DNA from 3 places in the Bacillus sp. 5RYD7K genome. Region 1 is predicted to be linked to each of the others. Evidence: riboswitches for the same ligand, from Rfam matches in the RefSeq annotation. Region 1 holds a riboswitch; each other region holds the start of a gene.
What was found. A riboswitch is a leader RNA that binds a small molecule or an ion and turns the genes downstream of it on or off. The one in region 1 is predicted to bind S-adenosylmethionine.
Positions count from the first base shown of each region.

Region 2: it holds a riboswitch for S-adenosylmethionine, as region 1 does, so the genes downstream of both, ACQE26_RS18285 (bifunctional homocysteine S-methyltransferase/methylenetetrahydrofolate reductase) here and mtnW (2,3-diketo-5-methylthiopentyl-1-phosphate enolase) in region 1, are expected to answer to the same signal.
Region 3: it holds a riboswitch for S-adenosylmethionine, as region 1 does, so the genes downstream of both, ACQE26_RS15985 (phosphoadenylyl-sulfate reductase) here and mtnW (2,3-diketo-5-methylthiopentyl-1-phosphate enolase) in region 1, are expected to answer to the same signal.

Region 1 covers NZ_CP191200.1:3,497,847-3,505,438, forward strand. Annotated here, with positions in the region: gene kinD (sporulation kinase KinD) at 1-1,434, shown strand, start outside; gene spo0E (aspartyl-phosphate phosphatase Spo0E) at 1,643-1,903, opposite strand; gene ACQE26_RS16965 (1,2-dihydroxy-3-keto-5-methylthiopentene dioxygenase) at 2,174-2,713, opposite strand; gene ACQE26_RS16970 (methylthioribulose 1-phosphate dehydratase) at 2,729-3,358, opposite strand; gene mtnX (2-hydroxy-3-keto-5-methylthiopentenyl-1-phosphate phosphatase) at 3,316-4,020, opposite strand; gene mtnW (2,3-diketo-5-methylthiopentyl-1-phosphate enolase) at 4,017-5,231, opposite strand; SAM riboswitch class I at 5,313-5,412, opposite strand; gene ACQE26_RS16985 (pyridoxal phosphate-dependent aminotransferase) at 5,449-6,645, opposite strand; gene ACQE26_RS16990 (carbon-nitrogen family hydrolase) at 6,738-7,517, shown strand.
Region 2 covers NZ_CP191200.1:3,727,821-3,735,412, reverse strand. Annotated here, with positions in the region: gene pdxR (MocR-like pyridoxine biosynthesis transcription factor PdxR) at 1-458, shown strand, start outside; gene ACQE26_RS18290 (pentapeptide repeat-containing protein) at 466-1,092, opposite strand; gene ACQE26_RS18285 (bifunctional homocysteine S-methyltransferase/methylenetetrahydrofolate reductase) at 1,486-3,327, opposite strand; SAM riboswitch class I at 3,417-3,538, opposite strand; gene ACQE26_RS18280 (YajQ family cyclic di-GMP-binding protein) at 3,639-4,130, opposite strand; gene ACQE26_RS18275 (CvfB family protein) at 4,230-5,126, shown strand; gene ACQE26_RS18270 (DUF3941 domain-containing protein) at 5,297-5,419, opposite strand; gene ACQE26_RS18265 (DegV family protein) at 5,468-6,319, opposite strand; gene ACQE26_RS18260 (YitT family protein) at 6,445-7,287, shown strand; gene ACQE26_RS18255 (BsuPI-related putative proteinase inhibitor) at 7,302-7,592, shown strand, end outside.
Region 3 covers NZ_CP191200.1:3,257,549-3,265,140, reverse strand. Annotated here, with positions in the region: gene carB (carbamoyl-phosphate synthase (glutamine-hydrolyzing) large subunit) at 1-387, shown strand, start outside; gene ACQE26_RS16005 (dihydroorotate dehydrogenase electron transfer subunit) at 384-1,154, shown strand; gene ACQE26_RS16000 (dihydroorotate dehydrogenase) at 1,154-2,089, shown strand; gene pyrF (orotidine-5'-phosphate decarboxylase) at 2,058-2,777, shown strand; gene pyrE (orotate phosphoribosyltransferase) at 2,774-3,406, shown strand; SAM riboswitch class I at 3,508-3,612, shown strand; gene ACQE26_RS15985 (phosphoadenylyl-sulfate reductase) at 3,739-4,440, shown strand; gene cysP (sulfate permease) at 4,453-5,517, shown strand; gene sat (sulfate adenylyltransferase) at 5,565-6,713, shown strand; gene cysC (adenylyl-sulfate kinase) at 6,727-7,320, shown strand; gene cobA (uroporphyrinogen-III C-methyltransferase) at 7,445-7,592, shown strand, end outside.

The sequences.
Region 1 (7,592 bases):
CTTATTATCAGCTTTTTCATATATGAAAAAGAAAAGCAGAAAATAGCCGATAAACACATACAGGAAGCCAGTATGATGCTCAATCTTCACCGCAATAAGCTCAATTATTTAATCGGTGAAACAAAAGCCCGGATGACAACACTTGCGATCGCTGTCGATAAGCCTGTCAATGAAGAAAAGATAAATGAGATCCTCACTCAGGCTTTTGAGGATGAACCAAGATTCAGCGGATTGTATATGCTGAATTCCAAAGGTGACGTCATCGCAAGCACGACCGATCTGAAAACAAAGGTGAATTTGGCCGACAGACCGTATTTTACGAAGGCAAAAAAGACGAAAAAAACGGTCATCACAAACGACTACTCCAGCAGAATTACAGGCCAGCGCATCTTTACGATCTGCGTGCCAGTGTTAGACGCAAACCGGGAGGTCACGGATTATTTAGTGGCCGCCATACAAGTCGATTATTTGAGAAATATGATCAATATGCTGAGCCCCGACGTTTATGTCAAGGCAACCCATGAGGATAAAGTGATATTTGCCAGCGGACGGGCAGATCAGTCAGAAGGCGTGAAACCGGTCAGCGGCTATCTGGATGATATTAATTGGAACATTAATGTCTACCCGAAACCGGTAGAGCTGAACGAGCTGACCAAAAGCGTGCTGCTGCCGATGTCCAGTATTGCCGTGCTGCTGAATATTCTGTTCATCCTCGTTCAATATTATCTGCTTAAGCGCAAGACCGAGCTGGAGCGCGCTCAAAACGAGGCGCAAAAATTGGAGCTGATCGGAACGCTTGCCGCAAGCACCGCTCATGAAATACGCAACCCGCTTACAGGGATCAGCGGCTTCATTCAGCTTTTGCAGAAAAAATATAAAACAGAGGAAGATCAGCTGTATTTCTCAATTATTGAGCAGGAGGTTAAACGGATCAATCAGATTGTCAGTGAGTTTTTAGTGCTCGGCAAACCGACCGCGGAACGATTGGAAGTGAACTCGCTGCAGGATATTCTTGATGAGATTATGCCGATTATTTATTCGGAAGGGAATCTTTATAATGTGGAAGTGAATGTGGAGATTCTCGTCAATCGGCCGCTCAAGGTCAACTGCACGAAAGACCATATTAAACAGGTGATCTTAAATGTCGCGAAAAACGCGCTCGAATCAATGCAGGAAGGCGGCAGGCTGTCCATCTATTTAGAGGCCCTCGACGATAAAGCAGTCATTAAGGTGGCCGACAACGGAATGGGTATTTCTGAAGATATGCTTGAGCACATTTTCCTTCCGTTTGTCACATCAAAGGAAAAAGGCACCGGCCTCGGTCTTGTCGTATGTAAACGGATCGTGCTGATGTACGGCGGTTCGATTGACATTCAAAGTGAAGTCGATAAAGGTACAGAGGTCACCATTACCCTCCCTGCCGCTTCACGATGAAAAAACACCCTGAAAGAGGGTGTTTTTTATATAAGAAGAATATGTGTAAGAGGATATACAGGGGAACGGCATCATAGCCGGCAGATAGATACGAGGCGCTTCGTGAGCTGTGCCAGCGGAAAAGCCCGCTGACTGTACGCGGTCATCTTTTTAGATGCGGCGGTTGATCATGAAGCGCATTCAGTCTTCGTTATCTGTTTATCATCAATCATTTGTTTGCTTCATATGCAGGCATGACGTCACCGCGGGAGAACAAGCCTATTTTCTTCACAAGGCCCTGTATTCCTTGGTGATGTGTGCGTTCACGGTTTATCAGCTGCTGATACGCGTTCATCAGACTGTCCAGTTCCTGACTGTGTCTGATCGTGTCATATCCTGTAAACCCCTGCCTGTTAGCCGCATCTATCATCATTTTTCTCTTTTCATCAATAGATACTAGCAATTTTTCTTGTTCAGAATAACTGCCCATTCACTTCACCCCTCACCGCTAAAAGAATAGGAAACAAGTTTGATTGGGTTATTGAGCATTATTACAGATTATACTTTATTTGTAAACATTTTTTTACTAAATAACTTAATTTTTCATTTCATATTGGAATCTTTACTATGATTACGAGAATAATACCCATTCAGGTAATGATATAAACAAAATGCGCCCATTTAATGCATAAAAAAACAGAGATTTTATATTACAATAAAAAACCTCTCATGCGGCTGACCGCATGAGAGGTTCGGACATCTATCCGTTTTGCACACTTTCATTTTCATAAATCGGCACCCATCCTTCAGTCGTCACGAAGATTCGGATTGCGACGACCCGGCGGTCCTCCTGAAGCGTAAAGTAGTGGCGGATGTTCTCCGGAACCGAAATCAAATCCCCCGGATTTAAACGGACATCAAAAAAAGTGCCGTCTTTGCCCTGAATGACGAAGATGCCGTGCCCGCTGACGATAAAGCGGACTTCATCATCCGTGTGGTGATGTTCTCTTTGAAAATTTTTCAACAGCTCATCAAGATTGGGTGTTGTATCTGATAAAGAAATGACATCCTGAGACCGATAGCCGCGCCGGGCTGAAATATCCTGAATCTCCTTGTCAAACACCGTGAGAATCCGGTTTTTTTCATCTTCGGTTAGATCGTATTTCTCCGAAAGCTCAGGCGGAAGTTTTTCAATGTTCCACTGCTCATAGATCACCTCTTGTTCGTCTAAAAAGCGCGCTACTTGTTCCTGATGTTCAATGATCGTATTCTTTTCGTCATGAATTCTGATTGTCGCCATTTTGCATTCCTCCTTTTATTTTACAAGCTGCGGCCGAAGTGACAGAAGCTTGATGTGACAGCTGAATAAAAATTCATAGGCTTCCAGCACCCTTTTTGCCTCAAACGCGGTCCGCCCCCATGCCGTAATGCCGTGGTTGCGGATTAATACCGCGCCTGATCCGGCGTCTGCATGGCGCGCAAAGCTTTCGGCCAATGCCGGGATGTGCGCCGGATTGTCAATGATCGGAACGGTCACCGACGCGTTTTCCTCCCACAATCCGAGCGCCTTAATAATCTCCTGCCCCTGAAAGGTGATCTGTTTTTCATCCCCGTAGAGCTCTGAGATGACATTATTATTAACGGTATGGACATGCAGACAGCAGCCCGCGTCTGTCTTTTGGTATAAGTACGTATGGAGAAGCGTTTCTGCCGAGGGTTTTAAGGAATGGCCGGTCTCAGCGGGCTCCCCGTTCTCATCGACTAAGAGAAAATCTTCGTCTGTTTCTTTTCGTTTGTCTTTTCCGCTTGCTGTAACGAGAAACGTCAGCGGCCCGTCGGATACTTTGATGGAAAGATTCCCGCTTGTAGCCGGGAACCAGTCTCTTTCAGCCAGCTCGCGCTTTACTTCGGCAAGTTCGCGCCAGCGTTCTTCTTTTGCAGCCATGACTGCACCTCCCCGATATTTTCGATGCCTGCTTTCACTTCATGAAAATCTTGAAAAGGCTGATGCTGAAGACCAAGCTCTTTGCATTCAGTCAAAAGATAATCTCTCGCAAAACACATATCGGATAACTTTGCAGCCTCGACATCCGTCACCGAATCACCGATCATAATGAGAAATTTCTGCCGGTCGGATAGCTTCCGGATGACTGACGGTTTGCAGCAGCCGCACTGATTCGTGCAGGCTTCGTCACAGGCGTGCGGCCAATTGATATGAATATATTCATTGTCAAAGGATGCATGATTGCAAAAGATCCGCTCTTTTTCTACGATGCCTTCTAAAAGCGGATGCACAAAAAAGTCCATCCCTCCGCTTACGATGTAAAACGGGAGATCGTTTGACCGGACAAACGAAACAAAATCCAAAAAGCCGTCCCGTATTTTCGCATCCTCCAGAATAAAGTCAGTCAGCTCTTCTTTTAAGCTGCTCGGCAGCAGCCCGAACATCCGGCCGACTCCTTCCTGAATTGATATGCTTTTAGACAGAACACCGTCTTTTAATTCAAGCCACTCAGGGGGTGCGAATTTTTTCATCATGCTGACAATGTTGTCGTTCATGGTGACTGTTCCGTCGAAATCACAAATAATCAGCGGTGTGCGGGTCATACGGTTTCCGCCTTTCCCCATTTGTCTAATGCGAGCTGAAGATCTTTGCACGACGCGGCTTTTTCTTCAATCGGCTGTGCTTCAAGCACCGCATCAATGATGGCGCGGAACGCTCTTCCGCCGCCCTCGGCTCCTTTCGGATGGCCGTGAATGCCTCCGCCTGCATTGATGATGTGATCAATACCGAAATCACGCATCAGCAATGGCACCATGCCGGGATGAATGCCTGCTGACGGGACGGCAAACGTCGGGTGAAAGACGTCGTCTTTTACACATTCATGATGGATCGCAAGTGCGGACTCCTTCGGAAGAGCGACGGATCCGTATGGTGACGGGAATAAGCTGAAATCGGCGCCGCAATAGCGGTTCAGCTTGCCGAGCAAAAGGGCGTGCGATAAACCGTAAACGGGAGATGATGTAAACGCGCCGCTGACCGCCGGGTGCGCCATAATCGGAAGCGGGATTTCCCTGTCTTCAGCAAGGCTTTGCATGACGTCTAAGCCGTAGGCGAACACATTCAGTAAGAGGGCGTCTGCCCCGAGTTCTGCCGCGCGTCTTGCTTTATCCCGCAATTCAGAAGTCCTCCCCGTCAGGTTTACGGCGTACAGCGTGTTATGCCCCGTCTCCTCCCGCGTTTCCTTCAGGACTTGTTTTCCTTCGATAATGCGGGTTTCAAACGGAGCCAGTTCATTTTCAAAGAAAATTTCGTCATCTTTAATAAGATCCACGCCGCCGAGCGCCTGTTGTCTGAGCTGCTCTTTAATGTCGGCAAGATCACGTCCGATCACGCCTTTAAAGATGCTCATCAGAAGCGGTCTTTCAAATTCGCCCAGCAGTTTGCGAATGCCGTATATACCGAATTTCGGCCCGGGAAGGGAACGTTTAAACCCTTCGGAAAATTCAAGATCAGTCAATTTTATTTTTCCGTCCAGTGACAGCTTTCCGAATACCGTCGTCAGGACGGCCGGTATATCTTTTGAAAAGTTCGCCTCAGGATAGGCGATGGTGATGATGGATTGTGTTTCGTTTTCTTTGGCCCCTTCTTTATCCTCAACTTTCACGACCCGGCCTTTATGCTTTCTGAGCTGTTCCTGTTTCACCAGGGGCAGATCCGTCCAGGAGCCTACCGTCAGCCCCGCCGCAATCTGTTCCGCCCGCTTTTCACTGTCCGTTGTGTCCGTCAGAAGATATGTTGCCAATACTTCGCTCATGCGTGAACGCCTCTCTTTCTTTCGCAAAACATAAAAAAGCCTCTTCCTTATGAGCAGAAAGAGGCTTCGTGTTATGTCCGAATCTTATCTCTCAGCTCCTGCTGCAAGAATTAGCACCGTGCTTTATCAGTCGGTTGCCGGGCTTCATCGGGCTCGTCCCTCTGCCTGCTCTTGATAAGAATAATGATTTTATAAAGTATTTTGAATTATCGCATTGTTATCCTGATATGTCAATGCTTTTTCGGGTGAAAAGATTCAGCTTCCCGATCCGTTCCGCAGCTTCTTTAAGTCTTTCTTCACTTGTCAGAAGACCGACTCTTATATAGCCTTCTCCCCATTTTCCGAACCCGTTTCCGGCTGCGACCGCGACATCCGCTTTTTCCAAAAGCAGATCTGAAAACGACTGCGACGTATAACCGTCCGGCACCGGAAGCCATGCAAAAAAGGAACCCGCCGGAGCCGTCACATCCCAGCCGATATCACGGCAGGCTGCAATCCAGGCATTGCGTCTCGACTCATATCTGTCATTTTGCGCTGCGACGCACGTCTGATCCGCCAAAAGAGCGGCGGCTGCCGCCTGCTGCGCCGCGGGAAATAGGCTGACAAACATATGATCTTGATAAAGGTTGATCGCTTCGATGACAGACGCGTTTCCGACGGCAAATCCGACCCGCCAGCCCGCCATGTTATACGTTTTGGACAAAGTATAGATTTCAATCCCCGTTTCTTTTGCGCCTTCTGTCTGCAAAAAGCTCAGCGGTTTATGCCCGTCAAAACCGACGGCCCCGTATGCGAAATCATGAACGACACAAATGCCGTTTTGTTCCGCAAAGCTGACCGTCTCCTCGAAAAACGCCTTTGTTGCCACAGCACCGGTCGGATTATTCGGATAATTGAGATACAGCAGCTTCGCCTCGTTCTGCACCGTTTCAGGAATTGCGCTGTAATCGGGGAGAAACCCTCTATCTTCCGTCAGCGGCATCATTTCCATTTTCGCTTTCGCAAGGGCGACCCCCGACCAGTAGTCAGGATATCCGGGATCAGGCACAAGAATGGTATCTCCCGGGTTCAAAAGACATTGCGGAAGCTCAACAAGCCCCGCCTTGCCTCCGAACAGCACGGCTACTTCCGTTTCCGGATCAAGCGTCACCCCATACTCCCTTTCATAAAATTCAGCCGCGGCTTTTTTGAAGCTGTAAGCGCCCCGGAATGATGAGTATTTATGATTTTCCGGCCTTTCGACGGCGCGCTTCATTTCTTCAACGATATGCTGAGGCGTCGGCTGATCGGGGTTTCCCTGTCCTAAATTGATGATGTCTTTGCCTTCTTTCAGCTTTTGATTGACCTTTTGCACCAAAGATGCAAAAAATTGTTCCGGCAGCTGTTTGAGTACATCTGAGACTTCAAAGTTCATATTTTCACCTTCTAAAAATGTCTTGAAATGATAGTCCATCATCATATATGGTTAAATAAAAAAAGTAAAGAGAAACTTGAGGTGTATAAAAAATGAAATGGACCGTTTCCTGTTTGCAATTTGATATTTCATACGGAAATCCTTCAGAAAACTTCAAAAAAGCAGAAACTTTAATCGAGCAAGAAAGCCGCCATGCTGATGTCATCGTGCTTCCTGAGCTGTGGACGACCGGCTATGATCTCACACGGCTTGACCAGCTGGCGGATGAAAACGGCAAAGTTTCGGAACAATGGCTTAAAAAAACGGCCAAAGCATACAACGTACACCTCGTTGCCGGATCTTTTGCGGTCAAAGAAGGCGAAAACGTCTATAACACTATGTACATCGCAGATAACAGCGGGCAGATCGTGAAGCGGTATCAGAAAGCCCATTTGTTTCAGCTGATGGACGAACATCTGCATTTGGCGGCAGGAAACAGTGACGGTTCCTTTGAGCTTGACGGTGTCAAGTGCGCCGGGCTGATCTGCTATGATATCCGGTTCCCCGAATGGATCAGGAAGCATACGTCCCAAGGAGCGAATGTCCTGTTTATCTCTGCGGAATGGCCTCTGCCCCGCCTCGATCATTGGCGGAGTCTGCTTGTCGCCAGAGCCATTGAAAACCAATGTTTTGTCGCGGCCTCTAACTGCACGGGGTCAAATCCCGATAATGAATTTGCCGGCCACAGCCTGATTATTGACCCGTGGGGCCGGATTTTAGCCGAAGGAGATCAGACGGAAGGCGCAGTCCGGGCGGAAATCGATGTTTCAGAAAGCGCGTCCGTACGCGAGACCATCCCGGTATTCAAAGATTTGCGGCGTGATTTATATTAATTTTCAAAAAAATGTTGACAAGAATATCCGGCACCTGCTAATATTTTCATCAACTGATTAATCCGAATTGTGATA
Region 2 (7,592 bases), 230 kb from region 1:
CGGGTCTGCGCATCGGATGGGTCGTCGCCCCTGAGCGGGTTGCAGACAGGCTCGCCGATATTAAAATGCAGACGGATTACGGTTCCAGCGCTTTATCTCAATGGGCTGCATGTCAATGGCTGTCAAGCGGCCGCTATGAAAAGCGTCTCTTGCGTCTCAGAAAGGAACTCAAAATAAGAAGAGATGCGGCACTGCGTTTTCTTGAAAGATACGCGGGAGATATTGCGGAGTGGCGTGTGCCGGAGGGAGGGTTTTATATTTGGGTCACCTTTCATCAAGCGTTCGCCGTTCAAACGTTTTTCACCCGTGCCTTGGAGGCCGGCGTGCTGATCAACCCGGGCGCTCTTTATCTTCCCGAAGACCGGAAAAGCCTGCGTCTTTCCTATTCGTACGCATCCTTACCGGACTTGGAAAAAGGCATTCAAACGATAGCGGACATCGCCCGCCGTTTCGTTTGATAAAAGGTCACGTCACAATGGCTCCGAGTGCTTCTGCGAATGTAATGGCATGCGCCGGAGAGATTCGGCATCCTTTCAGCTTATCAAGTGAGATGTGCAGGTGATCAAATGTGCACGTGCTGATATCCATGTTAAAAAGGGACGTGCCGATGAAGTTCGCGCCGTTCAGATCACATGCCTCAAGATCTGTGTGTTCCAGCGCGGCATCATTCCACTCGCTTTCTGTAAGAGCACACGTGTCGAACCGGACATGCTTCATATTGGAATAGCTGAAGGAGCTGTAATTTGCGAGGCAGTCTTCAAACCGTACATTGCGCATGGCAGCATCGGCCAGATTCAAACCGAGAAGTTTTGAATGCTGAAAGACTGTTCTATGGATGATGCTTCCGCTGAAATCTGCGTTTGAAACATCACATTTTTCAAACAAAACATCCGTACATTCCATATGTCTGAAAGAGACATCTGTAAAAACGGTATTTCTGAAAATGACTTTTTCGGCGCGCAGGCCGTGCAGTTTGCCGCTTATGATGCCGTTTTCAATGACGGCTTCTTTGATCTGATCGTCCTGAAGCGCTTCAGCGAAAGAAAGCACCGGCAGCTCTTTCGGGATTTTCGGTTTTTGGATCGTATTCATCTCATACTCCCTTTTCATAAAAAATAGCTGATCAGCAGTTGACAGATATCGTTTCATACCTGGCGCACTTGCCGAATTGCATGTTGCTTTATGAACAAAGGGTAATAAAAAAGCGGGGAGGCGTCAATACGGCAGCTGATGCAAAAGCGCTCAGAGGATGCTTCTATGAGCGCTTTTTCTGTTTCAGGAGAATTCTTTACACATGATCACATGGGGGCCGAAGCCGGGTATTCAAAGGGGCCGCCCCCATTCCTGCCAGATTAACATGCTTCCCGCTTTTTGAGTCCGATATTCCTCAAGCGCCGCCGTGCCGCGCAGCACGTCGTGTCTGATCGCGTACGTGTCTTCTGCTGTGATAAAAAGCCGCCTGTATGTCAGGCGGCCTCTTGATTATCAATGCAAATATACATCGGCCCGCTTTTCATCCTTTTGCTTAATATAAGCAGCGAGCTCTGACGTCAAATCAGAACGGAGAAACGGGGTGATTAAATAAATTCCGTTGAACAGTTCGCACGCCGTGTCAAGAAGCGATTTGGCGATGGCGAGGCCCTCGGCTTTCTGCTTCCGCTTGTCTTCGCCGGCGAGCGCCATTTTTTCGCGGATGCTGTCAGACAGCTTAATGCCCGGGATTTCATGATGAATGAACTCTGCATTGCGGCTGCTCGTTAACGGCATGATTCCGATATACACCGGTGTATTGAGATGTTTTGTTTCATGATGAATGTCAATGAGCTGCTGCTCCGAATACACAGGCTGGGACACGAAGTAGTCAGCGCCGCACTCGATTTTTTTCTCCAGCCGTTTTACGGCCTTATCCAAATGACGGACATTCGGGTTAAACGCCCCGGCTACGGAAAAGTTTGTTTTCTTGCCGAGCGGTTTCCCCGATAAAGAAATACCCTCGTTGAATTGTTTAATCAGCCTGATCAAGTCAAAGGACGTTAAATCATAGACGGAGGTAGCCCCCGGAAAGTCGCCGATTTTTGAAGGATCGCCGGTGATGGCTAAAATGTCGGTGAGCCCGAGCGTATCCAGCCCCATTAAATGTGACTGAAGGCCGATGATGTTGCGGTCTCTGCATGTAATATGGACGAGAGAACGGATATCAAGGCGCTCTTTCAGCAATGAACCGCAGGCGGCATTGCTGATCCGCGGTGTCGCCAATGAATTGTCGGCGAGCGTCAGTGCTTCTATGCCGGTTTCCTTTAATTCTGCCGCCGCTTGCAGAAATTTGTCAAAATTCAATTTTTTTGGCGGGTCAAGCTCTACGATAATTGACCGTTTTTGCGCGGCGATTTCGTTTAAACCCGGCTCGGTCCGTTCATCCCGGACTGAGATGACTTCTTCTTCCCGCCTGATTTTCACTTCTTTATCAGTGACCGGTGAAAGTCCGCGGACCGCTTCAGCCATGGCTCTGATATGGTTGGGCGTCGTGCCGCAGCAGCCGCCGATTATGCGAGCGCCCTGAGTGCGGAATTGTACGGCGCTTTCCCGGAAATAGGCATCGTCCGTATCATAAACAAGCCGGCCTTCTTCTAAGGACGGAAGGCTGCTGTTCGGATAGACCGATAAATAAGCGTCACGGAAAATCGGCACTTCGGTGAGCGCTTCAATCATGTGGTACGGGCCGAGCCGGCAATTGATTCCCGTTATATCAGCGCCGAGATCGGCAATTGACCTGAGAGCTTCCCGAAGCGGCGTTCCGTCCTGAAGCACGCCCTGTTCGTGCATGGATACGTTCAGCATGATCGGAAGTTCCGTTTCTTTTCTGGCGATCTTCAGCACTTCGCGCGCCTCTTCTAAATCATAGTATGTTTCCAAAAGCAGGCCGTCCGGCTCTTCGTGCAGCAATAAATAAAGCTGCTCCCGAAAGCTGCGTTTAATCTCTTCAAGGCTGTAGGCGTTTTTGTTAAAGGTGCGGATGCCGCCCATCGTTCCCAATACATAAGCGCCGTCTGAGGAAGCGCGCGCGATTTTGACCGCTTCCTGATTGATTTTTTTCGTTTCATCCTCAAGGCCGTATCTGGAGAGCTTAATAAAATTCGCGCCGTACGTGTTCGTCTGGATGATGTCTGCACCTGCTTCCACGTATGCCTTATGTATCCGCTTGATCTCATCGGGCTTAGATACATTCAGTTCCTCAAAACATCTGTCAATGCCGTAGGAGTAGAGGAGAGTGCCCATCGCGCCGTCTCCGATTAAAATCCGTTCTTCTAAGTCTTGTAATAGTCCCATTGTTTGCCTCCTTCATCACATTCAGCAAGGAAAAAAGAGAAATAAAAAAAGTCTTCTTAAGAAGAAGACTTTGTAATCATTTGTCTCTCTTCTTATCTTCCAAGCTGTTTTTAGCTTGCTGGATTTAGCACCTTGGTCATGGTTTGGGTAAACCACTACACCGGTTGCTGAAGCGTCGTCGGGCCAGTCCCTCGGCTTCTCTTGATAAGAACGTTCATGTAATTGTCATGGGTTTCCAAAACTTAACTGTGAAAATCCCTTTCTCCAAATTTACCGAAAATAGAGACAATAATCAATAGGAATCACATAATTTATCTGAAATTAATAAATTGAACGTCAATCGGCAGGTCTGCTCCGCGGACAGCTGCAATAATCTGCTGCAGATCATCTTTATTTTTTCCGGTGACGCGCACTTGGTCGTCCTGAATCTGCGACTTAACCTTCAAGCCGGAGTTTTTAATCACCGCGTTGATTTTTTTGGCGTTGTCTTTATCAATGCCCTGTACAAGCTTCGCGCGCTGGCGCACCGTGCCTCCCGATGCATTTTCGATTTTGCCGTATTCAATGTTTTTCGTCGGCACGTCCCGTTTAATCAGCTTGCCGCTCAGCACATCCTTGAGCTGATTCAATTTAAACTCATCATCAGAAATCAGAACAAGTTCTTCCTTTTCTAAAGTCACATCGCTTTTAGATCCTTTAAAGTCATAGCGCGTGCCGATTTCTTTCAGCGTCATCTGAATCGCATTCTGCACTTCAGGAAATTCAACTTTGGATACAATATCAAAAGAACTTTCTTTTGCCATGAGAAAACCTCCTATAACATTTCACTTATGTGTTGATTATAGTAGAATAAAGAGAAATGTCCAACAGCACAAAGCATGAATTTGTGCGAATTGGAAAAAATGAGAAAAACATCAGCCTCTGACGGGCGAAGCAGGAAGGACGATAACATGAAACCAGGGCAGCAGCTCACGCTTAGTATAGATCACCAGACCGATTTCGGTTATTTTTTAACGGACGGCGAGGATACGGTTCTTTTACATAACAGTGAAATCACGGAAGATATCGAAGACAGAGATGAAGTGGACGTGTTTATTTACGTCGACCATCAGGAAAGGCTTGCGGCGACGATGAAAAAGCCGCTCATCAGCTTTTATGATTACGGATGGGTGGAAGTGACGGACGCTGTGGAAGATATGGGCGTATTCGTCGACGTCGGTCTGTCAAAAGACGCGCTTGTCGCAACGGAGCACCTGCCTCCGTACAAATCCGTCTGGCCGCAAAAAGGCGACAGACTGTATTGCATGCTGAAGGTGACAAGCCGCGGGCGCATGTTTGCCAAGCCGGCGCCTGAGGATATCATCAGTGAATTATTTACGGACGCAGAGGAAGACGTCATGAATCAAAACCTGACGGGCACGGTGTACAGACTGATCGCATCTGGCTCTTTTATGATTACAGATGAAGGCATCCGCGCGTTTATTCACCCTTCAGAAAGAAAGGAAGAGCCGAGACTCGGCAGCCGCGTGACAGGGCGTGTCATCGAGGTGAAAGAAGACGGGTCCGTCAACATGTCGCTGCTGCCGAGAAAGCAGGACGCGCTTTCGGTTGACGCAGAAGAGATTCTGACCTATTTGAGATCAAGAAACGGCGCAATGCCTTACGGAGACAAAAGCCATCCTGACGATATCCGCGAACGGTTTCATTTAAGCAAAGCCGCCTTTAAGCGGGCGCTCGGGCACCTGATGAAAAACGGCAAAGTGTATCAGGAAAACGGCTGGACATACGAAAAACAATAAATATTCTGCAAAAACATCGGTGAACAAAAACCGATGTTTTTTATTTCCGCAAAATCTGCTATATCCTGTATTTATTTATCAGGTCCGCCGGTTTACTTTGTAACTGGCGCACTTATGGCCGTACAGAAAAAACAGCCCTCTTTCTCTAAGGTAAGAGAGCTGTTTTGCATTTACAGATGGTCCGGTTTTTTTGAATTCTGGTTTTTTCCCGCCTGCCGGTTTTTTTCGGCAAGCCGGTTCTTTTTTTGATTTAAGGCGTTATGATCCAGCGGTTTTTTGTCATCATCTTTCATGCGGCAAAGCCTCCCTTCTTTACGATAGGATGCCCGCGGCATTGGAAATTATGGCTTCAGGAAAAAAATCGCGAGCGTTCCCGGACCGGAATGGGCGCCGATGGCGGAACCGATTGAATGAAGAATGATCTCTTTCGGACCGAACGCATCTTCAATCATCTCTTTCATGCGAAGCGCCGTCTCTTCATTGTCGGCATAGCTGATTCCGACTGTTTGATCCGCCCAATCGCCGCCTTCTTCCTTCATCATTTCTAAAATCCGTTTAAACAGTTTCTTCTGTCCGCGCAATTTTTCGAGCGGCACGAGTCTGCCGTCAGCCACATGCAGGATCGGTTTGATGTTCAAAAGCCCGCCGACAAAAGCGGACGTTTTTGAAATCCTGCCGCCCCGCGCGAGATAGGCGACATCATCGACCGTAAATATATGTTTCATCCGTGCGCAAAAGCTCTTTACAGACGTTTCGATTTCTTGTATTGTATTCCCGTTAACACAGAGTGTTTGCGCATGCATCACCGCGAGGCCGCAGCCCAATGAAGCGCATTTGGAATCTACAATCCGTAAATCAAATTCGGGAAATTCCTCTTTGATTTCATTGGCGACCATCACGGCCGTCTGATAAGTGCCGGAAAGACCTGAAGAAAAGGCAATGTAAATCGCCGGCTCTCCCAGTTCCGCGTATTGTAAAAATACTTTTTTTATCGTATCCGGTGATGCCTGGGATGTTTTCGGGACTTTCCCATCCCGCATCGCTTGAAATATATGATCCGCCTGAATGGTGACCGCGTCCTCATATTCGTTTCCGTCGAGTGTTACGTGCAGCGGAATGAACCCGATCCGGTTTTCTTCAATGTAAGATTGCGGCAGATCAGAGGCGCTGTCAGCAATAAGGTGAACTGTCATCATAATTCCCTTCTTTCCATTTGGTGAGAGTGATGCCAACTATATCATATAAATGTGGCAAAATAGTGTTCAAAACTTTGTTTTAAGGGAAAAGCTAATAATGAAAATGAGCGGAGGAGCAAGCCATGGTACTTGAACAAGTAAAAAAATTAGCAATCGTCGTCATCGGCGCGTTTCTATATGCGGCGGGGCTGAATTTATTTCTGATACCGGCGAATGTATATGCCAGCGGTTTTACCGGTGTCGCCCAGCTGCTGTCAAGCGTCGTTGATCAATACGCCCCTTTTTATATTTCGACAGGAGTTCTCATGTTCCTCTTAAACATTCCCATCGGTGTGTTAGGGTGGCTGAAAGTCGGCAGATCATTCACCGTATACAGCATATTAAGTGTAGCGCTGACGTCCGTCTTTATGGGAATTCTCCCGGAAATGAGACTGTCGCACGATATTCTCCTGAATACCGTATTCGGAGGAGTCATCTCAGCCATCGGCATCGGTTTAACGCTGAAATTCGGCGCGTCTACAGGGGGGCTTGATATCGTGTCGATGGTGCTGGCCAAATGGAAGGATAAACCGGTCGGCACGTATTTCTTCATTTTGAACGGGATTATCATTTTGACGGCAGGATTATTGCAAGGATGGGAGAAAGCATTATATACCCTTGTCGCTCTTTATGTCACAACAAGGGTGATTGACGCCATTCATACCCGCCACATGAAACTGACCGCTATGATCGTTACGAAAAAAGCCGATGAAATCAAAGAAGCGATTTACGGAAAAATGGTCCGCGGCATTACGACGGTGCCGGCAAAAGGCGCTTACACAAACGAACAGAAAGAAATGATGATCATTGTCATCACGCGGTACGAATTGTATGATCTTGAGAAAATCGTGAAAGAGGTCGACCCGAAAGCCTTCACAAACATCGTGCAAACGACGGGAATCTTTGGTTTCTTCAGAAAAGACTGATAGGAGCGGATAGAATGAAGTGGCTGTTTGGCCTGTTATTACCGGTCATTTTATTGATCGGGTGCAGCAGTCAATCCGGGCAGAAGGAGCCCGCTGAGGAGGTATCCGGAGAGATGAATGAACAGCAAGCGGAATTAGCCGTAAATCCTGTGCAGACGGATCAGCAGATCGAATTTCAAATGTCTTTAAAAAACAAAAGCGAAAGTCCGATCGATTTCACATTCAGCTCAGGGCAGAAATTCGAATTGACCGTACATGATCAACAGAACAAAGAACTGTACCGCTATTCAAAAGACAGAATGTTT
Region 3 (7,592 bases), 240 kb from region 1:
GATAAAGATAAAGAAGAAGGACTTCTGATCGCGAAGCGGTTCCATGCTATCGGCTATAACATCATGGCGACGGAAGGAACAGCCGCTTATTTGAAAGACGCTCAGATTCCGGCTCAGGTTGTCGGGAAAATCGGCGAAGAAGGGAAGAATCTCATCGACGTCATCAGAAACGGAGAAGCGCAATTTGTCATCAATACGCTGACAAAAGGAAAACAGCCGGCCAGAGACGGCTTCAGAATCCGCCGTGAATCCGTTGAGAACGGAGTCGCCTGCCTGACATCTTTAGATACGGCCGAAGCCATTTTGCGGGTGTTGGAAAGCATGACATTCCGGGCGGATCATATGCCTGCATCCAAAACCAATCAAACGGCGGCCGTTACGGTATGAAGAAAGCGCATTTGACTGTTCAATCCAACTCAGAAATTGCCGACCGGATTTATAAGATGGTGCTGAAAGGAGAGCTTGTCCGGCACTTTACCGAGCCGGGACAATTTCTTCATCTGAAGGTAAGTGACGCGGTCACGCCGCTATTAAGAAGGCCGCTCAGCATTGCGGACGTCAATTTCGCCGCGGATGAAGTATCCGTTATCTACAGAGCTGACGGTGAGGGGACGCGTCTTTTGTCTGAGAAAAAAGAGGGCGGAAGGATAGACGTTCTCGGCCCTCTCGGCAACGGATTCCCCGTCCGGCGGATAGAACCCGGAAAAACCGCGCTGTTAGTCGGAGGCGGAGTCGGGGTTCCGCCTTTGCAGGAACTGTCAAAGCGCCTGACGGAAAAAGGCGTAAACGTTATTCATGTGCTTGGGTTTCAATCAGCAAAGGATGTTTTTTACGAACAGGAATGTCTCGCGTACGGAGATACCTACGTGGCGACGGCTGACGGAACATATGGAGAAAAAGGATTTGTCACCGATGTCATCCGCGAAAAGCAGATCGAATTCGATGTCCTGCTCAGCTGCGGGCCGACACCGATGCTGAAAGCGCTGAAGCAGCAGTACGGCCATAAAGAAGTTTACCTTTCGATGGAAGAGCGGATGGGCTGCGGAATAGGGGCCTGCTTCGCCTGCGTGTGCCGTACGGGCGAAAGCGATACGTCGTATGTAAAAGTCTGCCTTGACGGGCCGGTATTTAAAGCTGAGGAGGTGGCGCTGTAATGTTAGAGGTGAATCTGCCGGGTCTCCAATTGAAAAACCCGATCATCCCCGCTTCCGGATGTTTCGGTTTCGGGAAGGAATATGCCGGATTTTACGATTTATCATGCCTCGGAGGCATCATGATTAAAGCCACCACGAACGAAGCCCGCTTCGGAAATCCGACACCGAGAGTGGCGGAGACAAGCGCGGGAATGCTGAATGCCATCGGACTGCAAAATCCCGGTCTGGAGCATGTGCTCAATCATGAGCTGCCTTGGCTCGAACAGTTTGACACGCCGATTATCGCAAACGTCGCGGGTTCTCAGGTGGAAGACTATAAAGAAGTAGCCGAACGCATCAGCCAAGCGCCGAATGTGCATGCGCTTGAGCTGAACATCTCGTGTCCGAATGTCAAAACGGGCGGGATTGCTTTTGGAACTGATCCCGCCATGGCGGCCGATCTGACAAAAGCGGTGAAAGAAGTTTCCGCAGTGCCTGTGTATGTGAAGCTTTCTCCTAATGTCGCAAACATAACCGAAATTGCGAAAGCGATTGAAGCGGCCGGTGCTGACGGGCTGACGATGATTAATACACTCGTCGGGATGAGGCTCGATCTTAAGACGGGACGGCCGATTTTAGCAAATAAAACGGGCGGACTGTCAGGCCCGGCGATCAAACCGGTCGCCATCCGGATGGTATACGAAGTCAGCCAGGCCGTTCAAATTCCGATTATCGGGATGGGCGGCGTCCAGACCGCAGAAGATGCATTAGAATTTCTTCTCGCCGGAGCAAGTGCAGTTGCCGTTGGGACGGCCAACTTCGTCAATCCGTTCGTCTGCCCGGAAATCATTGAACAGCTCCCTCGTGTGCTGCGCCAATACGGCTATCAATCTGTAAGTGAATGCATCGGAAGGAGCTGGAAACATGCAGAACAACCTGCCCATCATCGCGCTTGATTTTGCATCAGGAGAAGAAACTTTAGCGTTTCTAGATTTGTTTGAAAAGGAAAGGCTGTTTGTCAAAACGGGGATGGAACTTTTTTATCAGGAAGGCCCCGCCATCATTCATCAATTAAAAGAACGGAACTGTGATATATTTTTAGATTTGAAGCTTCATGATATTCCGACTACAGTCAATAAAGCGATGAAGCGGCTTGCGGGTCTCGGCGTTGATCTCGTCAATGTGCATGCCGCAGGGGGCGGACGCATGATGCGCGCAGCTCTTGAGGGGCTTGAAGAAGGCACGCCGGCAGGCAAAAAACGCCCGTCATTAATCGCAGTCACCCAGCTGACGAGCACTTCAGAGCAGATGGCGAAGGAAGAGCTTCTGCTGCAAAAGCCGCTGTTAGAAACGGTTGTACATTACGGCAAAATGGCTGAAGAGTGCGGGCTGGACGGAGTGGTATGTTCAGTTCATGAAACAAAAGCCATTTATGAAGCGGTCCGGCCGTCATTTCTGACAGTCACGCCGGGCATCCGCACGGCCAATGACGCAGCTGATGATCAAGTCCGGACGGCGACTCCGTCATTTGCGAAAGAAAACGGTTCGTCAGCCATTGTCGTGGGCCGTTCAATTACAAAAGCGGAAAACCCCGTTAAAGCATATGAAGCCATTAAACTGGAATGGGAGGGCGTTCGCCGATGAAACAGGCTATCGCAAAACATCTATTACACATTGAAGCTGTCTTTTTACGCCCGAATGAGCCGTTTACGTGGGCGAGCGGCATTCTATCGCCGATTTATTGTGACAACCGTCTGACATTGTCGTATCCAAAAGTGAGAAATGATGTGGCGGACGGGCTCGGCAGACTGCTGAAAGAGCATTTCCCCGAGGCGGAGATGATCGCGGGCACTGCCACGGCAGGCATTCCGCATGCTGCGCTTCTCGCAGACCGTACAGGCGCTCCGATGTGCTACGTCAGAAGCAAACCGAAAGCGCACGGCAAAGGAAATCAAATAGAAGGCGCCGTTAAAAAAGGACAAAAAACAGTCGTGATTGAAGATTTGATTTCTACCGGGGGCAGCGTGCTTGAAGCTGCGGCGGCCCTTCAAAGAGAGGGCGCGGAAGTTCTCGGCGTCATTTCAATTTTTACATACGGACTGCCGAAAGCAAGAGAAGCCTTTAAAAAAGCGGGTCTGCCGTACTACTCGTTAACAGATTATGACACGCTGATTGAAGTAGCGCTTGAAAACGGAACGATACATTCAGATGACATTGAGAAACTGAAATCATGGAAACAGAATCCCGAGTCAAAAGATTGGTTTAAAAAATAATGACAATAAAAACAGGCCTCAGGGCCTGTTTTATTATTCCTATCAAAAAACTCGGGTTGACTTCTGTTAGAATTGTGCTAAAATTTAGTACAAATCTAAAAAGCTTATCAAGAGCGGCTGAGGGACTGGACCGATGACGCCCGGCAACCTGCGTGACATGCAAGGTGCCGCATCCAGAAAAATGCACAGCATTTTGAAGATAAGGGCTATAACGGGTCACTGTCTTTCATTCCGCTGGATTGAAAGTTTTTTATATGAAAAAAGATTGAGGGATAAGACAACCGGCAGAAAACAACAGCTGTTTGATTGTCTCCGGGAGGAGGAAAGAAAAAATGCTAACGTATGACACATGGGAGGAACCGGAGATTACATTTCCGGAAGACGATTCCTATAAAGGCGCGCTGTCCGTTTTAAAATGGGCATACGGCCACTACGGAGACCAGCTTGTTTACGCGTGCAGCTTCGGGATTGAGGGAATCGTCCTGATCGATTTAATTTCTAAAGTGAAAAAAGACGCGGAAATCGTGTTTCTCGATACAGGACTTCACTTTAAAGAAACATATGAAACGATCGAAAAAGTGAAAGAACGTTACCCGGGACTGAACATCATCCTGAAAAAGCCCAGCCTTACTCTTGAGGAACAGGCCGAGGCTCACGGAGATAAACTGTGGGAAAGAGAACCGAACCAGTGCTGCTTCATCAGAAAAATTCTGCCGTTAAGAGAAGCGCTCGCCGGGCGTCCGGCATGGCTGTCCGGCCTCCGACGCGATCAAGGGCCGAGCCGGGCGAATACGAATTTCCTGAATAAAGACGATAAGTTTCAATCCATTAAAGTATGCCCGCTGATCCACTGGACGTGGAAAGACATCTGGAGATATACATCCAAGCATGAGCTGGATTATAACATTCTTCATGATCAGGGCTATCCGAGCATCGGCTGTGAACCGTGCACTTCACCTGCGTTTACCGCAGAAGACCTGCGGAGCGGCAGATGGAACGGAATGGCGAAAACAGAATGCGGACTGCATGAATAAAGGAGCTGCACAATGGAATTAGCCGCTATTTTATTCTGCCTGTTTTTCGCCATGAATATCGGAGCCAGCGGAGCCGCGGCTTCAATGGGAGTCGCTTACGGGTCCGGCGCCGTTAAAAAGAAAACGTATGCGCTGATTATCTGCGCGGCCGGCGTCCTGTCAGGGGCGGTTATCGGCGGCGGAGAAGTCGTTAAGACGATCAGCGGCGGAATCATTCCCGAACAGACCATTACGCTCACCATTGTCTGTATTATTATCGGAGCGGCGGCGTTATCGTTATTCACGGCGAATGTGCTCGGCATTCCGCTGTCGACGAGCGAGGTCACCGTCGGGGCGATTGTCGGGGTCGGCGTTGCGTACAAAGTATTGTTTCTGCAGCATCTTTTGGTCATCGTGATTTTTTGGGTCCTCGTTCCGTTTGTCGCGTTCTGTTTCACGTTTCTCGTATCGAAGGTATCCAGTTCTCTGAATATTCGAGTCATTTCGAGCCGGAAACAGAAGGTTTTGGGGGTTGTCCTGCTTATTGCGGGGTTTTGGGAAGCTTTTTCAGCCGGAATGAACAACGTCGCAAATGCGGTGGGCCCTTTAGTTGCCGCCGGCGTGCTCAGCGTGTCCAAAGGGACGCTGTACGGAGGCATCTTTGTCGCTCTCGGCGCTCTGCTTTTAGGACGCAGAGTGCTTGAAACCAACGGGAAAAAGATTACGAGATTTTCCGCCGGCGAAGGCATACTGCTTTCCGGAACCGGGGCCGGGCTTGTCATTATCAGTTCCGTGTTCGGTCTGCCGGTTCCTTTGGCGCAGGTGACATCATCATCAATCATCGGTATCGGAATGGCCAAAAACGGGCCGAACGTTTTTCATAAAGAAGTCGTGAAAACGATGCTCAAAGTATGGGTCGTTTCGCCGTTTTTGTCACTGTCGATTTCGTATCTGCTTGTCTCTCTGCTGTTAAAAGGAGATTACTATTCCATCTTTATGATGGCCAGCGTGCTTTTGGCAGCTGGCGGAGCCGCCAGTCTGATGAAAGCTATCCGAAAAGAGAAACGCTCTGTCCATGAACAAGGCGGGGGCATTTAACTATTAATCTGAGTTTATTTATCTGTTAACTGGGAGGAAAATGTACTATGAGTCTAGCACCGCACGGAGGAACATTAGTTAATCGGGTGAATGAGCAGTATGATCTAACATCCGTCCAAAAAGAAATTGAGCTGGATTTGATTTCGTTTGCTGATTTAGAGCTGATCGGAATCGGAGCCTACAGCCCGATTGAAGGATTTTTCACAGAAAAAGATTACGTGTCAGTCGTTGAAAATATGCGTCTGGCATCCGGGGCCGTCTGGTCTTTGCCGATTACGCTTCCGGTCGATTCAGAAAAAGCGGCTGAGCTTGCTGTCGGAGACACCGTAAAACTGACTTACGGCGGAGAAACATACGGCGCAGTGGACATCGAAGATATTTATACGCCGGATAAACAAAAAGAAGCCGTTCACGTATATAAAACCGATGATGACGCTCATCCAGGCGTGAAAAAACTATTTTCACGCGGCGATACGTATGTCGGCGGGCCGATCACATTAATCAAAAAAGCGTCAAAGCAGTTTCCTGAGTTTACATTTGAACCTGCTGAAACGAGACGAAGCTTTGAAGAAAAAGGCTGGAAAACCATCGTCGGTTTCCAAACGAGAAATCCGGTTCACCGCGCTCACGAATATATCCAGAAAACCGCGCTTGAGACGGTTGACGGCCTGTTTTTGAACCCGCTCGTCGGTGAAACAAAATCAGACGACATTCCGGCGGATGTCAGAATGGAAAGCTATCAGGTGCTGCTCGATCATTATTATCCGAAAGACCGCGTTTTCCTCGGCGTATTTTTGGCGGCAATGCGGTACGCGGGACCGAGAGAAGCCATTTTCCACGCGCTTGTCCGCAAAAACTACGGCTGCACGCATTTTATCGTCGGCCGCGATCATGCCGGCGTCGGTGATTACTACGGCACATACGAAGCGCAAGAGCTGTTTGATCAATTTACAGCGGATGAGCTCGGGATTACACCGATGAAATTCGAGCACAGCTTCTTCTGCCAAAAATGCGGCAACATGGGAACGGCCAAAACATGTCCGCATGACAGAGAAGACCACGTCATTCTGTCGGGAACAAAGGTCAGAGAAATGCTGCGAAGCGGCGTCATGCCGCCGGCGGAATTCAGCCGTCCTGAAGTTGTCGATGTGCTGATTAAAGGGCTGAAAACGAAAGAAGAAGCAGGCGTTTCTTAAGGAGGAAAAAAGAGTGACAAATCGTGATATCGTATGGCATGAAGCCTCAATAACGAAAGAAGAATACCAGCAGAAAAACAAGCATAAAAGCTCTATCCTCTGGCTGACGGGTTTAAGCGGTTCAGGGAAATCTACGATTGCAAACGCCGCAGCCCGCGAGCTGTTTGAACAAGGCTATCAAGTCATTGTGCTTGATGGAGATAACATCCGTCACGGCTTAAACAAGGACTTAGGATTTTCTGATGATGACCGCAAGGAAAATATACGCCGAATCGGGGAAGTGGCAAAGCTTTTCGTTCAGCAGGGCACCATCGTCATTACGGCCTTTATTTCTCCGTTCCGTGAGGACAGAGATCAGGTGAGAGAGCTCGTGGCAGAAGGCGAATTTAATGAAATCTATGTGAAATGCGACCTCGATATATGTGAAAAGCGCGATCCGAAAGGTTTGTATAAAAAAGCCAGAAACGGCGAAATTCCGTTCTTTACGGGAATCGACTCACCGTATGAAGAGCCGAATGCGCCTGAGCTCGTACTTGATTCAGGAAAATATGCACGCGAAGAATGCACCGGCAGACTGATTGATTTTGTGAAAAACAGCTTAGCATAATAAGTCCGAAAAGGCCGCGCAATCAGCCGGATACTCCCCCTAATGGCGGGATATGGTAAAATAGCTGAGGTGCGGCCTCGCGGCTGTTCTGTGAAGATGTCAAAACGGATCGGGGAGACATGCTATGGGGAAAGTATTTATCGTTGGAGCCGGTCCGGGAGATCCGGACTTATTAACGGTCAAGGCAATGAAAGCCATACAGAAAGCGGACGTTATACTATATGACAGATTGGTAAACAAAGAGATTTTACAGTATGCAAGAGAAGAAGCAG